3 regions of the Pantoea sp. SGAir0430 genome follow, and region 2 is predicted to be linked to each of the others. Evidence: predicted binding sites of a transcription regulator. Region 2 holds the regulator's gene; each other region holds the start of a gene.
What was found. Region 2 encodes CRP, which controls carbon source genes, mostly activating them, when cyclic AMP is high. Its sites were predicted from a motif close to ATGTGANNNNNNTCACAT; they were not measured.
Positions count from the first base shown of each region.

Region 1: the regulator CRP is predicted to act here: its motif matches at 1,979-1,996, upstream of E7738_RS12200 (YjcB family protein).
Region 3: the regulator CRP is predicted to act here: its motif matches at 2,762-2,779, upstream of E7738_RS13400 (PTS mannitol transporter subunit IICBA).

Region 1 covers NZ_CP039427.1:2,555,116-2,559,972, forward strand. The annotation lists gene E7738_RS12185 (glutathione S-transferase family protein) at 146-814, opposite strand; gene soxR (redox-sensitive transcriptional activator SoxR) at 858-1,334, opposite strand; gene soxS (superoxide response transcriptional regulator SoxS) at 1,434-1,862, shown strand; gene E7738_RS12200 (YjcB family protein) at 2,107-2,388, shown strand; gene E7738_RS12205 (ATP-grasp fold amidoligase family protein) at 2,443-3,393, opposite strand; gene E7738_RS12210 (oligosaccharide flippase family protein) at 3,402-4,658, opposite strand.
Region 2 covers NZ_CP039427.1:3,291,676-3,296,532, forward strand. The annotation lists gene E7738_RS15450 (bifunctional acetylornithine/succinyldiaminopimelate transaminase) at 1-461, shown strand, start outside; gene E7738_RS15455 (YccS/YhfK family putative transporter) at 458-2,533, opposite strand; gene crp (cAMP-activated global transcriptional regulator CRP) at 2,592-3,224, opposite strand; gene E7738_RS15465 (OsmC family protein) at 3,529-3,933, shown strand; gene E7738_RS15470 (phosphoribulokinase) at 4,004-4,857, opposite strand, start outside.
Region 3 covers NZ_CP039427.1:2,830,240-2,835,096, reverse strand. The annotation lists gene mtlD (mannitol-1-phosphate 5-dehydrogenase) at 1-476, opposite strand, end outside; gene E7738_RS13400 (PTS mannitol transporter subunit IICBA) at 571-2,505, opposite strand; gene E7738_RS13395 (DUF3053 domain-containing protein) at 2,939-3,655, opposite strand; guanidine-I (ykkC/yxkD leader) riboswitch at 3,926-4,020, shown strand; gene E7738_RS13390 (putative urea ABC transporter substrate-binding protein) at 4,084-4,857, shown strand, end outside.

The DNA of each region.
Region 1 (4,857 bases), 740 kb from region 2:
TGCGCAGCTCTGGCGCAATTATGGCTGGCGTTACGCTAGCGGGAGCAGGAAATCATGGAGGAAAAAGGCTGGCATTTCAGGTGGTTTGCTGCGGTGCCGCGACAGCGCGTCGCGGCGTCCTGTTTCGTTGCGTTACCGCTGCGCCTCAGCCGTTATTGAACTGAATCGGGCCGCCCTGCTCCAGCGCGCGCTGCCACGCGGCGCGCTGCTGCATATTCTCCAGCCAGCGCGCCGTGGCGGGCATCTCACCCAGCGCGCCACGCATCTGCAACGCCAGCAACGGAAAACTCATCTGCACATCGGCAATACTGAAGCGTGAACCGGCAAAAAAGCGCTGCTGGCTCAGATGCTGCTCAATCACGCGCCCGTGGAGCGCCAGCTGCTTGTTCAGCCACGCTTTCTGAATGCCTTTACTCAGCGCCACGCCGGCCGGGCGCAGCAGCCACGGCACCGGCTTTTTACCAAGCTGAGCAAACACCAGCTTCATCACCAGCAGCGGCATCAGCGAACCTTCAGCATAGTGCAGCCAGTAACGCGCCTGAATTTGCTCCTCTTCCTCATGCAGCGCCAGCAGATGCTCGCTGTCATACTTTAGCTGCAGATATTCGAGGATGGCGCCCGATTCGGCGATCACCCGATTGCCATCGGTAATCACCGGCGATTTACCCAGCGGGTGCACTTTCTTTAATTCGTCCGGCGCCAGCAGGGTATTTTCCCGCTGATAGCGTTTGATTTGATACGGCACCGCCAGCTCTTCCAGCAGCCACAGCACCCGATGAGAACGGGAGTTTTCCAGATGGTGAACGGTAATCATGCGCGATTCCTTGCTGCTAAGGGTTGGCATCTAGTATAGCGGATTAACGCTGCGGCTCGTCCTGTTGCGGATCGAGCAGGACCGCTCCGGAGCCCTGCTGTCCCAGACGGTCACCCGGATTGCGCAGCGGGCAGTCGCGCATCGACAGGCAGCCGCAACCAATGCAGCCGTCAAGATCGTTGCGCAGACGCGTCAGGGTTTCGATGCGTTTATCCAGCTCTTCGCGCCAGTGCTGCGTCAGCGCGTCCCACTCCTGCGTCGACATGCGCTTATTCGCCGGCACGTGCATCAGGCTGTCGCTGACCGTCGCCAGCGGAATCCCGATGCGCTGCGCAATTTTGATGATCGCCACGCGGCGCAGCACATCACGGCTGTAGCGGCGCTGATTACCGCCATTGCGCGTGCTGCTGATCAAGCCTTTGCTTTCATAAAAGTGCAGTGCCGATACCGCCACGCCGCTGCGTTTCGCCACTTCGCCCGGCGTCAGCACCGGTTTCGGGTAATTGCGTTCTTTTTTCATTTAGGGCCTTTACCTCAAGTTAACTTGAGGAATTATACTCGCACCCCAGCAAAACAGCGAATTTCAAACCAGGCGATAACCTTGCAGAAGGAACAGGCTATGATGCAACAGGAAATCATCCATTCACTGACTAACTGGATCGATCAGAATCTGGATAAAACATTGTCGATTGATGAAGTGGCGGCAAAATCGGGTTACTCGAAATGGCACCTGCAGCGTATGTTCCGTACGGTTACGAAACAAACGCTGGGTGGTTATATTCGTGAACGCCGTCTCACGCTGGCCGCCGAAGCCTTGCGTCAGACGCAGCGTCCGGTATTCGACATTGCGATGCAGTACGGCTACGACTCGCAGCAGACGTTTTCGCGCGTGTTCCGCCGTCAGTTCTCGCAAACCCCTACCGCTTATCGTCACAGCATGCGTCGCCAGGCGATGGTGCAGCGTCCGCGTCTGGTCAACTTTGACTGCAGCGAAGGCATGAACAGCTTTGCCCAGCGCACCACCGGCGAGTGCTGCCCGGTACGCTGAAGTCAGTGCGCCCCACGCGGGCGCGCCTTTCCCCTCCTCTTCACCTTCCTCCAGCCCTTTCTTTGCCTGCCATACCAGGTCTAAATTTTGTTCAAATTTTCAAATCCAGTGATATAATGTGACCCAAGTCACAGATTCAAGCTGTATTAAGACGACAGAAGGGCTTCCCTGACCTCCCTTTTCTGCCGCCAGTGATGTCCGATGAATGTCAGGGATATTACTGATCTCAAGAGGTTTTTCGCCAATGGCTACGTTAACTACCAGTCTGATCGTCATGCGTTGGGAACTACTCAGCGCGCTAATGATGTTCTTCGCCAGCACCATGAAAATTAAATTGCGTCAGAACAGCCACCACGTGATGGCGCTGATGTGCGGCGGCGTGGGCGTAGCGATGTCATGCTGGTTCGTTACCGGTCTGCTCGGCATTACGCTGAGCATGGAAAACGTGCATAACTTTATGTCCATCACCAAAGAAGCGTTTATTCAGGTGATGAGCCAGACACCAGCCGACTGGCCAATGCCGTAAACGCGGCGCATAAAAAACCCCGCTAAGCGGGGTTTTTTATTTTGCTGTGTGATTTCAAATTTTCTTCAATACGGCTGGAAGTGGTACTTCCGGCACAGTGACGTCCGATCTCTGCGTATCGCGACGATCCTGAATCCACATATCACCCATCATCTGATTAAGCCCCCGATCCAACCCGGTGACCAGCCCGGCGCCTGGCGTGAACGTCAGCTCACCGAAGTAGATCTGTTCGCCATCGATATACCAGTCCACGCGCACATAATCGAAGTCGCTGGCCAGCGTTTTACTCAGTGCCAGCGCGTGCTGCAGCTGTGGCAGCAACGGTGACACATCCAGCCCGGTATCACGGATTTTGTGATACGCCTCGTTAAGATTGTTGACGTAAAAGTTCATCGACAGCAGCGGATTACAGCGGTTGTAGATCACCTGCAGCACATATTCAAAATTGCCGTCGCGCTTGTTGAACATGTGAAACTTGTAATCGATCGGCGCGGTTTTGCCATCGCCGATGTACTTCTCCACCAGAATGCGCGGCTTGATATAGCGATAGTGAATCTCGCGCGCCTCGTTGGCGAAGTCGGTCTTCAGCCAGCGCTGGCAGTCGCTGATAATCTGCTGTTTTTTCAGCGCATCCGGTTCTTCCAGCAGGATCTCAACCATGTTGGAGCCGTGATTCGGCTTGATAACCGTGTTCTTCCAGCTCGGCAGCGTATGCAGTGAGTGCGGATCGCTGGTCTCATAAACCAGCGGAATCAGATACTCACTGCCCACCTTTTCGGCAATGTACTCACGCACCGAAAATTTGTCCGACAGGCGGCCATAGCACTGGTAGTCGCCGTAGACGAATTTGCGATACAGCACTTTCTCGTTGAACACCTTCGGCTGACGCAGGTTCGGCAGCTTACGGAATTTGTGAAAGTAGTAGATGCGATCCTGGTAAGCCCAGGGCATCTTTTTGATGAAATACTGTACGCTTCTTCTGAGTTCGTCTTTCAACCTGATCATATCTGACCTCATTTGTAGGTTTTGTAGTTGAGTGAGGAAACCTGAATTTTTTGGATGACGCCGTTTTTGAAGAAGTAATTCATTACGGTCAGGGACAGTAACTCCGTGATGAAGACGCTCCAGGCGGCACCCATGATGCCGTAGCCCTGGATCAGCCACCACGACAGCGGCAGGCTGATGACCATCAGACAAATGATCTTCTTCAACAGATAGTTAAACCCGCCCTCTTTCACCATGTAGCGATAAGCGACGGTCCCCATTGCCGAAAAGCAGGTTGCTAACGACAGTAACGTAATGAGACTTCCGGACTGTGTGTACTCGTGACCATATAAAGCGATGATGATTTTTTCGCCGTATAAGGCGATCACCGCTAATAACAGCAATGAAACTCCCATGACATAGCCGTTCAGCCGCGCGGTGAGCTTGATCGCGGCTGCTCCACGCTCGCGGAAAATCTCCGAGAAGCAGGAAGTGATGATGGCAACCGGGATAAAAATCCAGGAAGCCGAAATGGTATTCGCGGCGGCGAACAGGCCAAGGTCGCGCGCTGAGGCGATGCCCGCGAGGAACATCTGTGCGGCTTTCACCTGCACCGAGATAAAGATGCTGGAGATGGCCAGCGGCAGGCCGGCATACATCAGGTAGCGCAGGTAGGTGGTGCGCTTGTCCTGCGGCGGTGCCAGATCCTGATGTTCGCGATAGAAATTGACGCGCTTGATGGCGTACGGCACCAGTGTGACGGCCACAATCGAGGCGGTGAGCCACAGTGGATTGAGATGCAGCCAGGCGATGGTGAAGCTCATGGCAAAGCCCAGCAGCAAGCCGGCCGAGTTAGCAATGGTATTGAGCCGCGACGCCAGTCGCGCATTGTTATAAACGCTGAACGTGTCCTGGGTGACAAACACCGACGAGATAAACGAGGCCAGTGCAAACGCAAGGAAGTTTTCCTGCATGTTGTACCAGACCCAAATCAACACCGGGATTGATGCCAGCAACAGTAGCACCAGGCGCATGGTCCGCGCCACGGTCATCAGCCGCAGGCCTTTCGGCGCACTTTTGCTGATGCGCTTGAACAGGATGGTTTCGGTACCAAAAATCGCCACGGTTTGCACCATGGAGAACAGCGAGGTCGAAAACGCCATTTGACCAAACACCGTTGGGCCAAAGGATTTTGCCACGTAGGAGGTCACAAATATGACGCCGAATACCGAGACGATCTTCTCAGACATCATCCAGGCGGCATTAGACATTACGCTCAATTTCATTGACTGGTCCTTAGTATTACGTACAGCAACTGCTTTTCGGTACAACGTCCTTGAAATGAATTAACAAGCGCTCAGTGGGCCTGACACAATTTAATAACTTCAAACCAGGCTGGTCCGAAAAATGAGACTCGCGTCAGAGTTTAGCGATTAAATTCAGGAAAATTCCGATTAAACCTGGTGCGAAGCCCGATGGATGTAA
Region 2 (4,857 bases):
CCGCTAAAGCGCTGGGCGGCGGTTTCCCGGTGAGCGCGATGCTGACCACCCATGAAATCGCCTCGGTGATGGCGCCGGGCGTGCACGGCACCACCTACGGCGGCAACCCGCTGGCCTGTGCGATTGCCGAAACCGCGCTGGATATCATCAATACGCCCGAGGTACTGAATGGTGTCGACGCGCGTCGTGAGCAGTTTGTCTCGGCGCTGCAGAAGATCAATCAGCAGTTCGATATCTTCAGTGAAATTCGGGGCAAAGGGCTGCTGCTGGGTGCCGTACTCAACGCGCAGCACGCCAGCAAAGCGCGCGATATCCTCAACGCTTCCGCCGCTGAAGGTCTGATGGTACTGACCGCCGGCAGCGATGTGATTCGCTTTGTGCCGTCGCTGGTGATTGAGCCAACCGATATCGCAGAAGGCATGGCGCGCTTCGCCCGGGCGATCGCGAAAGTCCTGAACTAACCTTTCGGCTTCAGCACGCTGAGCCAGCGGCCGTGATGCGGGCGCTGGCTCCACGCCAGTGAAGAAATGGTGTGCATCACATTGAGGTGCTGCAGAATGCGCTTCACATGCTGTTCGACAATCGTCACCGGCCCCTCATTCAGATTCTCCGGCGCTTCCAGAATATTGCTGTCGTTGCCCGGCCCGTCGTAAGCCAGCCGCTGCTGACAGCGCTGCAGCGCGATTTCACAGGACTGCAAATAGCGCTCCGCCAGCTTTGGCGTCAGCATGGTGTGCTCGCGCGCCAGAATGGTCATGGCGTTGATGTGCTCGACGATAAACTGGCTGTGAGTCACCCACAGGCGCATATCTTTCAGATACTGGAAGTTAAAGCCCGGCTCGGTGGACGCCTGGTTGAGCGAGTTAAACAGCGCGTTGTGCGCCTGGTTAACCTTGACGCGCTGATACGCCAGCTTCTCCGGCGCCTGCTCCGGACCGAGCAGCAGGCGCAGCGCCTCCTGATAAGCCTCCAGCGCATCGTGCGCGTTATTGCGCAGCAGCCCGCTCTGCCATTGCGGCCATAGCCAGATCATACCGGCGAAGGCAATCAGACAGCCCATCAGCGTATCCATCATGCGTGGCAGCAGGAACTGCGCGCCATTCAGTGACAGCAGCTGCAGCGAATACACCGCCGTTACGGTAAAGCCAATCATCGACCAGCCATAATATTTACGCGTGATCAGATAGCTGGCGAGCGTGATGACCAGCATGGTCAGCAGGGCAATCGACTCCGGAACAGCAAAGCGCAGCGACGCTGCGGCGATCAGCAAGCCGGCGAAGGTGCCGAGCGCCCGGTGCTGAATGCGCACGCGCGTGGCGCTGTAGCCGTTCTGGCTGACAAACATGATGGTCATCAGAATCCAGTAGGGCTTGGGAATATTGAAGAACAGCGCCAGCGCGCTGCCGAACATCAGCATCACCGCGAAGCGCGCCGCCGTCCGCAGCGCGGCAGATTTCAGCGACAGGTAGCTGCGCAGCGCCGGCAACAGCGGCAGGCGACGCTGGCGATCGGCCATCAGGTCGCGGGTGTATAGCGGCTTCTGCGTGCGCAGCACGCGCGCGATGCGGCTGAAATGGTAGAGGCAGAAATTACCGACCGGATTATCCGGGTGCTGCCGGGCAATTTTCTCCAGCGCGCCGAGCGGCTTCTCCATGTGGAAGCGTTCCGGCAGCTGGTGATAGAGAATGGCATCGGCCAGCACGCGCAGCCGTGCCGAAATGATTTTCGCGTTCCAGCGGATCACCGCCTCGGCGTGGCTCTGCTCCACCAGCTTTTGCACCTCTTCCGGCTGATGCAGGCTGACCGAGATATGCTCCTGCAGATCGAGCGCAACCTGAAAGGCGCGCGTCAGGCGTTTGTGGCTGTTATCACGGCTGGCGGACAGCATATGCATCTGCTGATAACAGGTGGTGATCAGATCGACCGCTTTCTGCTGACGCGCCAGTAGCGGCGGCAGCGCTTTTTCCGGATCGGTCAGCTGCGTCAGCAGGGTGTATTTGGCGTCGCAGTAATCGGCCAGCTCGCGGTACAGCAGGCTGAGGGTCTCGCGCATCGGCTGCTCTTTCCACAGCCAGAACCAGAACCAGTTAAACAGCCCGTACCACAGCGTCCCGCCGATATACAGCAGCGGCGGGACCCACATCGGCATACGGCCGACGAGGCTTAAGGTAAAGATGGCGGCGATCAGCGTGCCGGGCAGCAAACGACCATGCAGCGGGCTGATTTCACCGGTCACGCCCACCAGCAGCGGTAACACCAGCAGAATCAGCGGCAGCGGCACAGCGTAAGCTGTGAGGTACTGAATCAGAAAACTGCCGCTGGCGAACAGTGCGCCGCCGACAATCAGCCGTTTGAAGAACCGCTTGTGTGGCGTATCCAGACCGGCGATGTTGCAGCAGGCCGGCACCAGGGAGAACAGCAGCCCTTTTTGCAGATCGCCAAACAGCCAGCCGAGCGCCACAGGCAGGCACAGCACCAGCGTTTGCCGCAGCGCATAGTTAACTTCCGGATGATAGATGATTCGACGCCACATCAGCTCATCGTAAACAGAAACGGCGCGATGTTGCCATCACGCCGTGGGTGAGAAGAAATCAGCGGGTGCCGTAAACGACGATGGTTTTGCCGTGTGCGGAGATCAGGTTCTGATCTTCCAGCATTTTCAGGATACGACCCACGGTTTCGCGTGAGCAGCCCACGATCTGACCAATCTCCTGACGGGTGATTTTAATCTGCATACCGTCCGGGTGGGTCATGGCATCAGGCTGTTTCGCCAGGTTGAGCAGCGTTTGCGCGATACGGCCGGTCACATCGAGGAAGGCAAGGTTGCCGACTTTTTCAGATGTAACCTGCAGGCGACGCGCCATCTGCGCCGACAGGCGCATTAAAATATCCGGATTGACCTGAATCAGCTGACGGAATTTTTTGTAGGAAATTTCAGCCACTTCGCAGGCGGTTTTCGCACGTACCCAGGCGCTACGCTCCTGGCCCTCTTCAAACAGGCCGAGCTCACCGATGAAATCCCCCTGATTGAGGTAGGAGAGAATCATCTCTTTGCCTTCTTCATCTTTAATCAGTACCGCGACGGAACCTTTCACGATGTAGTACAGCGTTTCCGCTTTCTCACCCTGATGGATGAGGGTGCTTTTGGATGGATATTTGTGAATATGGCAATGGGACAGGAACCATTCGAGTGTAGGGTCTGTTTGCGGTTTGCCGAGAACCATTCGCTATTATCCTCTGTTGTAATCGTGCCCAAAATACAGGGGGCAGTTTTCCCTGTCAGGCGGTGAAATCGTCCAGCGTTTCCCGTGAGGGACAGTTATTCGGGGGTGGATTCGTAAGCGATGCTTTTGATTCGTCCCGCTTTCGTCTTTCGTGACGAAAATATTTTCAGCACTGTTTGTAGCATAGCTTTTGCAACCTGTCTCCTGTTGTCTCGCTTCAGCAGGTGGGGGATGCGTCTGCATTGCTGTTTGTCAGGTGAAAGCGTACTCTGGCGGCAAAACCGCCGCTTCAGGAGAAAGAATAATGCAGGCACGAGTGAAATGGGTGGAAGGGCTGACCTTTCTCGGAGAATCCTCATCCGGTCATCAGGTATTAATGGACGGCAATTCCGGTGATAAAGCGCCCAGCCCGATGGAGATGGTATTGATGGCTGCGGGCGGCTGCAGCGCGATTGACGTGGTGTCGATTCTGCAAAAGGGGCGCAACGATGTCGCCGATTGTGAAGTCAAACTGACCTCGGAACGCCGCGAAGAAGCGCCACGCATTTTTACGCATATCAATCTGCATTTTATTGTCAGCGGCAAAGCGCTGAGCGATAAAGCGGTAGCGCGCGCGGTGGATCTGTCCGCGGAGAAGTACTGCTCGGTGGCGATCATGCTGGGCAAGGGCGTCGAGATAACGCACAGCTACGAAGTGGTGGAGCTATAATCCAGCCGGGAGCGCGGCCCTGCGCTCCCGATCTCAGCTCCTCCCGGCGAAACTGGCGCGTTAGCCTGCGCTATTCAATGCGTTTTCCTTCAATCAACCGCTGCACCAGCGGCGTCATGATCAACTCCATCGCCAGTCCCATCTTGCCGCCCGGCACCACCAGCGTATTCATGTGGGAAATAAACGAGCCCTGGATCATCGCCAGTAAATAAGGAAAAGCGATGCCCTCCAGGCCGCGAAAATGGATCACCACAAAGCTCTCATCCAGCGACGGGATTTCACGCGCGGCAAACGGGTTCGAGGTATCCACGGTCGGCACGCGCTGGAAGTTGAGGTGCGTGCGGGAAAACTGCGGCGTGATGTAGTTGATGTAGTCTTCCATCGAACGCACCACCGAATCCATCACCGCTTCGCGCGAATGGCCGCGCTCGCTGGTGTCGCGCACCAGTTTCTGAATCCACTCCAGATTAACAATCGGTACCACGCCAACCAGCAGATCGACATGTTCCGCCACGTTATGCTGCTGCGTCACCACGCCGCCGTGCAGGCCTTCATAGAACAGCACATCGGTGTTTTCCGGCAGCGGCTGCCATGGCGTAAAGGTGCCCGGCACCTGATTCCACGGCACCGCTTCATCGTAGGTGTGCAGATATTTGCGCGACTGGCCGAGTCCGCTCTGGCCGTAGTCGCGGAAAGTCTGCTCCAGCAGGCCGAAGTCGTTGGCTTCCGGGCCAAAATAGCTGATGTGACGCCCGAGATCGCGCGCCTTACGAATCGCCATGTCCATTTCCGGACGGGTGTAGCGATGGAAACTGTCGCCTTCCACTTCCGCTGCATGCAGATTCAACTGCTGGAAAATTTTACGGAAGGCGAGACTGGTGGTGGTGGTTCCGGCGCCGCTGGAACCGGTAACGGCTATGACTG
Region 3 (4,857 bases), 460 kb from region 2:
CGGTCAACTGCCGAATCAACAAAGCCAACATGCTCTTCAACCCACGCATGATACTGCTGCGGCAGCGCCTTCAGTACGTGCTGCTTCAGCTGGCTGGTGCCGCGCACCATGTTTTCACAGGCGATGATATTCAGCGGACGGACATTACCGTTGTCACTGCGTTTGGCCAGACCCTGCGCCACGCTGCCCGCGATGCGCTCAAGGATCTGCGGACCAACCGCCGTGGTAACGATATCAACCTCAGCGATCAGCGTGACGATGTCGTCGCTGGTGCTGTTCACCGCGCTGACGCCGGTAACGATTTCAACCTGCGCCTGCTCGCCCACCACGTGAACCGGATACTCATGACGGGCGTTAAGGGCATCAAGCACCACCTGATTCACATCAGCAAACACCAGTTCGATACCGGCATCCGCCAGCAGCTTACCGATAAATCCACGGCCGATGTTACCTGCTCCAAAATGTAACGCTTTCATAAATTTGACCCATATCAAATGACGAAGGGGCGAGCATGTCCGCCCCGGAAAGTGGGGACGGGCTTGCCCGCCCCAGGGAAGTTAAAACCGCGAATTACGCGTTGGCAGTGCTGCCAGACAGCAGATCCAGCACATCCTGCACGCTGGTGGTGTTCGCCAGCTTCTCGATTACGCTGTCGTCGTCGAGCGCATTGGTCAGGCTGGTGATCACCTGAATGTGTTCGTTATTGCGTGCGGCAATACCAATCACCAGTCGCGCGACTTCGTCCGGCTCATCGCCAAACTGCACGCCGGCCGGATACTGGCAGAATACCACGCCGGTTTTCAGCACGCGGTCTTTGGCTTCGACGGTGCCGTGCGGCACGGCGATGGATTCACCGAGGTAGGTTGGCGTCAGCTGCTCGCGCGCCAGCATCGCTTCAACATATTCCGGCTGCACGTAGCCGCCTTTCACCAGCTGCTCGCCGGCGAAGCGAATCGCCTGCTCTTTATTGCTGGCGCTCAGGCCGAGGAACACGTTGTCAGCGCCCAGTTTGAACAGGTGCGCGCTGCCGTCGTCATAGCTGTCTGCCAGCGCGGTCTGTACCGTTTCACGGTGGGCTTCGCTGCGGTTCGCCGCCACCAGACGCTCGGTAAGGTTGGTGTACAGCGCGCTGTCGAGGAAGTTGTTCAGCGAGATGTGCTGCGCCTGTGGCGCCTGACGCATCGCACGTTCGGTCAGATCGCGGTGAGTAATCACCAGATCGACATCGCCCGGCAGCGAGTTAATCGCGCTGTTGGTCACAGAGATATTGCTCAGGCCCGCATCCTGCACCTTCTTGCGCAGCACGCCTGCACCCATCGCGCTGGAGCCCATACCGGCATCACAGGCGACGATGATTTTGCGCACGTGGCTGACGTCAACGCTGCTGGCATCGGCAACCACCGGTGAACCGGCAACGGCCTGGCCTTTTGACTGCGCTTTCATGTCTTTCATGCGCTGGGTCGCCGCTTCGATATCGTCTTCTTCTTTTACTTTGCTGGTTTTCAGCAGAATCGAGGAGACCACGAAGGAGACGGCGAAAGCCGCAACGATAGCCGCGATGTTAGCGAAGTAAGCGCCTTTTGGCGTCATCGCCAGCACGGCCAGAATCGAACCTGGTGAGGCCGGTGATACCAGACCGCCGTTCAGCAGCGTCAGGGTGAACACGCCGGTCATACCGCCGAGGATCACTGCCAGCAGCAGGCGCGGCGCCATCAGCACGTACGGGAAGTAGATTTCGTGGATACCGCCAAGGAAGTGGATGATCGCTGCACCGCCCGCCGACTGCTTGGCGCTGCCGCGGCCGAAGATCATATAAGCAACCAGCACGCCCATACCCGGACCCGGGTTCGCTTCAATCAGGAAGAAGATCGATTTGCCCGCTTCGCTGGCCTGCTGGATACCCAGCGGCGAGAAGATACCGTGGTTGATGGCGTTATTGAGGAACAGGATTTTCGCCGGTTCAACAAAGATTGAGGTCAGCGGCAGCAGGTTGTTCTGCACCATCAGGTTTACGCCGGCGGCGAGAATGTGCGACAGACCTTCTACCAGCGGACCGATAGCGAGGAAGGCCAGCAGCGCCAGCAGCATACCGATAATACCGGCCGAGAAGTTGTTGACCAGCATCTCGAAGCCGCTTTTGATTTTGCCGTCAACCGCGCGGTCAAACGACTTGATCGCCCAGCCGCCCAGCGGACCGGCAATCATCGAGCCAAGGAACATCGGCATATCGGCACCGACGATCACGCCCATGGTGGTGATGGCACCGACCACGCCGCCGCGATCGCCACCCACCAGACGACCACCGGTGAAGCCGATGAGCAACGGCAGCAGGTAGGTAATCATCGGGCCGACCAGTTTGGCCAGCGTTTCGTTAGGAATCCATCCGGTTGGAATGAACAGTGCTGTGATGATACCCCAGGCGATAAACGCACCGATGTTTGGCATCACCATATTACTCAGAAAGCGACCAAAGCTCTGAACCTTGACCTTGACTGATGAGGACATAAACCCACCCCTTATTGAGACGCGCTGCAATAAGAGAGCGCGTTTGTTTTTGTTAAGACGTTACGGCGGGGGCCGTGGCATTACTGTATGCACGCGGACTCTAGCACTAGTTGATTACACTGCGTAGCGTCAGGAAAAAGTGTGATACATATCACGCTAAGTTGGGGTGGGCAGGGGGATTAAAGGTGACTTTGATCACAAAAATACCCTGTAAGAAAGCAACGCCGGCGAAAAAATGCGCGCAACAGCGGTAGAAATGTGACAAAAATCACCTTTCACCTGGGCCGGTTTGTTTCACAAATGTGATTGAGATCACAAACTATTTTTGGTTGAAAATGCGCCAGATCACACTCTGTGCTGACAGAAAAAGGCGATGTAAGGAAGTGACGAAAATCTGAAAAAGCGGGCAGTGGAGAACTGCCCGCTGAGCGGCTTACTGCAAACCACCCTGTACGGCATTTTGTGCCTGGGTCAGCGCCTGCGTGTTGCTGGCGAGATTGCTCATCAGCGTGTTGTACTGCGTGGCCTGCTCCTGCGTCGGGAACTGAACGCCGCCGTCATTGAAGCTGACGCGCGCGCCCTGCGACTGCAGATAATCGCCGGCCTGAACTGCCGACTGGCTCAGCGCCTGCAGCTGCGGCAGCAGCGGAATCAGCGTGCTGGCTGGCTGCGTCACCACTTTGGCGTACACGCTGTCGTACACTTTCTTCAGATCGTCCGGCTGCTTCAGCGTGGCTTTGCTGCTGTCGGCCTGCATTTTGGCGCTCTGAATCTGCTGCGTCAGCACGCTCAGATTGCCGCTCGCCTGGCGCAGGCTGTCGCGGCGTGTCAGGTAATCCTGCGGCACGCGAATAGCCGCCAGCTCATCAACCACCGGGCGCATGCCCTGATCCACCGCCTGATTCACCTGCTGCGAGAAGCCATACAGGATGGCGTAATCACTGGCGTAATTACCGAAGGTTTGCTTCTGGTTTTCGCTCAGGCTGGGCAGATGTTCACCGCTGCGCATCACGGTGTTTTGCAGAAAATCAGTAAAGGCTTTGCGCTGATCGCCCTCTTTATCGCCGCAGGCGGTAAGCTGCAGCACAAGTAGCACGCCGGTCAGCAGCATGCCGCTACGCATCCAGATGCGGGAAATTCCTGACGCCATAATTCAACTCCTGTTGTGACGATGGCTAAATTCGATTCGCTGGGAAAGGTCCTAAAGAATAGTGCAATGGCCCCGGCTGTACAACGGCTGGTCTGCAGTGCTTCACGCTGGTGCGTGCCTGCTGCACAACTGTGCAGCGCAGCCTGCCTGCGAGCGCAGCGCTGTGCAATAACACATGTAATTCAGGCTGATAGCAACCTGGCATTGATATTGCCTGCTTTCTGGCAGATGCAGGAGCGATCGCGGGCAACCGACGTCGCCACACAATTTGCAATGGGTCACTAGGGTTCCGATCGCGAGATGCTGGTCCGAGAGTGACCGACCGTCCTCTGACGGTTACACGGCGGGAAAAAAGCCCGGGAGGAAAGCGAGAACGTTGCTCGCCGCCTCCTGCCTGATTTTCGTCCGTTAACGCCAGAGGAATCATCATGATTAAAGCCTGTCTGCGCCTGCTGCTGATTTGCAGCGTCGCCCTGTTCAGCGTTCCGTCGCTGGCCGCCGCTAAACCATCCTTTAAGCTTTGCTGGTCCATCTACGCTGGCTGGATGCCGTGGGATTACGCCCAGCAAAGCGGCATCGTGAAAAAGTGGGCCGATAAGTACGGCATCGATATTCAGTTTGTGCAGGTTAACGACTATATCGAGTCGGTCAATCAGTACACCGCAGGTGGCTTTGACGGCTGCACCATGACCAACATGGATGCGCTGACCATTCCGGCCACTGGCGGCGTCGACAGCACCGCGCTGATTGTCGGCGACTACTCCAACGGTAACGACGGCATTCTGCTTAAAGGCGCGGACAGCGTCAGCGCGCTGAAAGGCAAACCCATCAACCTCGTCGAACTCTCGGTCTCACACTATCTGCTGGCGCGCGCGCTGGAGAAATCCGGCATGAGCGAGAAAGACGTCAGGGTGGTTAATACCGCCGATGCCGATCTGGTGGCGGCATTTGGTACTGCTGACGTTAACGCCATCGTCACGTGGAATCCGCTGCTGGCGGAAGCAGAGAAGCAGCCGGACAGCCATCTGGTGTTCTCCTCGGCGCAGATCCCGGGCGAAATCCTTGACCTGCTGGTAGTTAACACCGCCACGCTCAACAAATATCCTCAGCTCGGCAAAGCGCTGACCGGTGCCTGGTACGAGACGCTGCACAGCATGGCCGGACAAAGCGACAGTGCCAAAGCGGCGCGCACGCAGATGGCG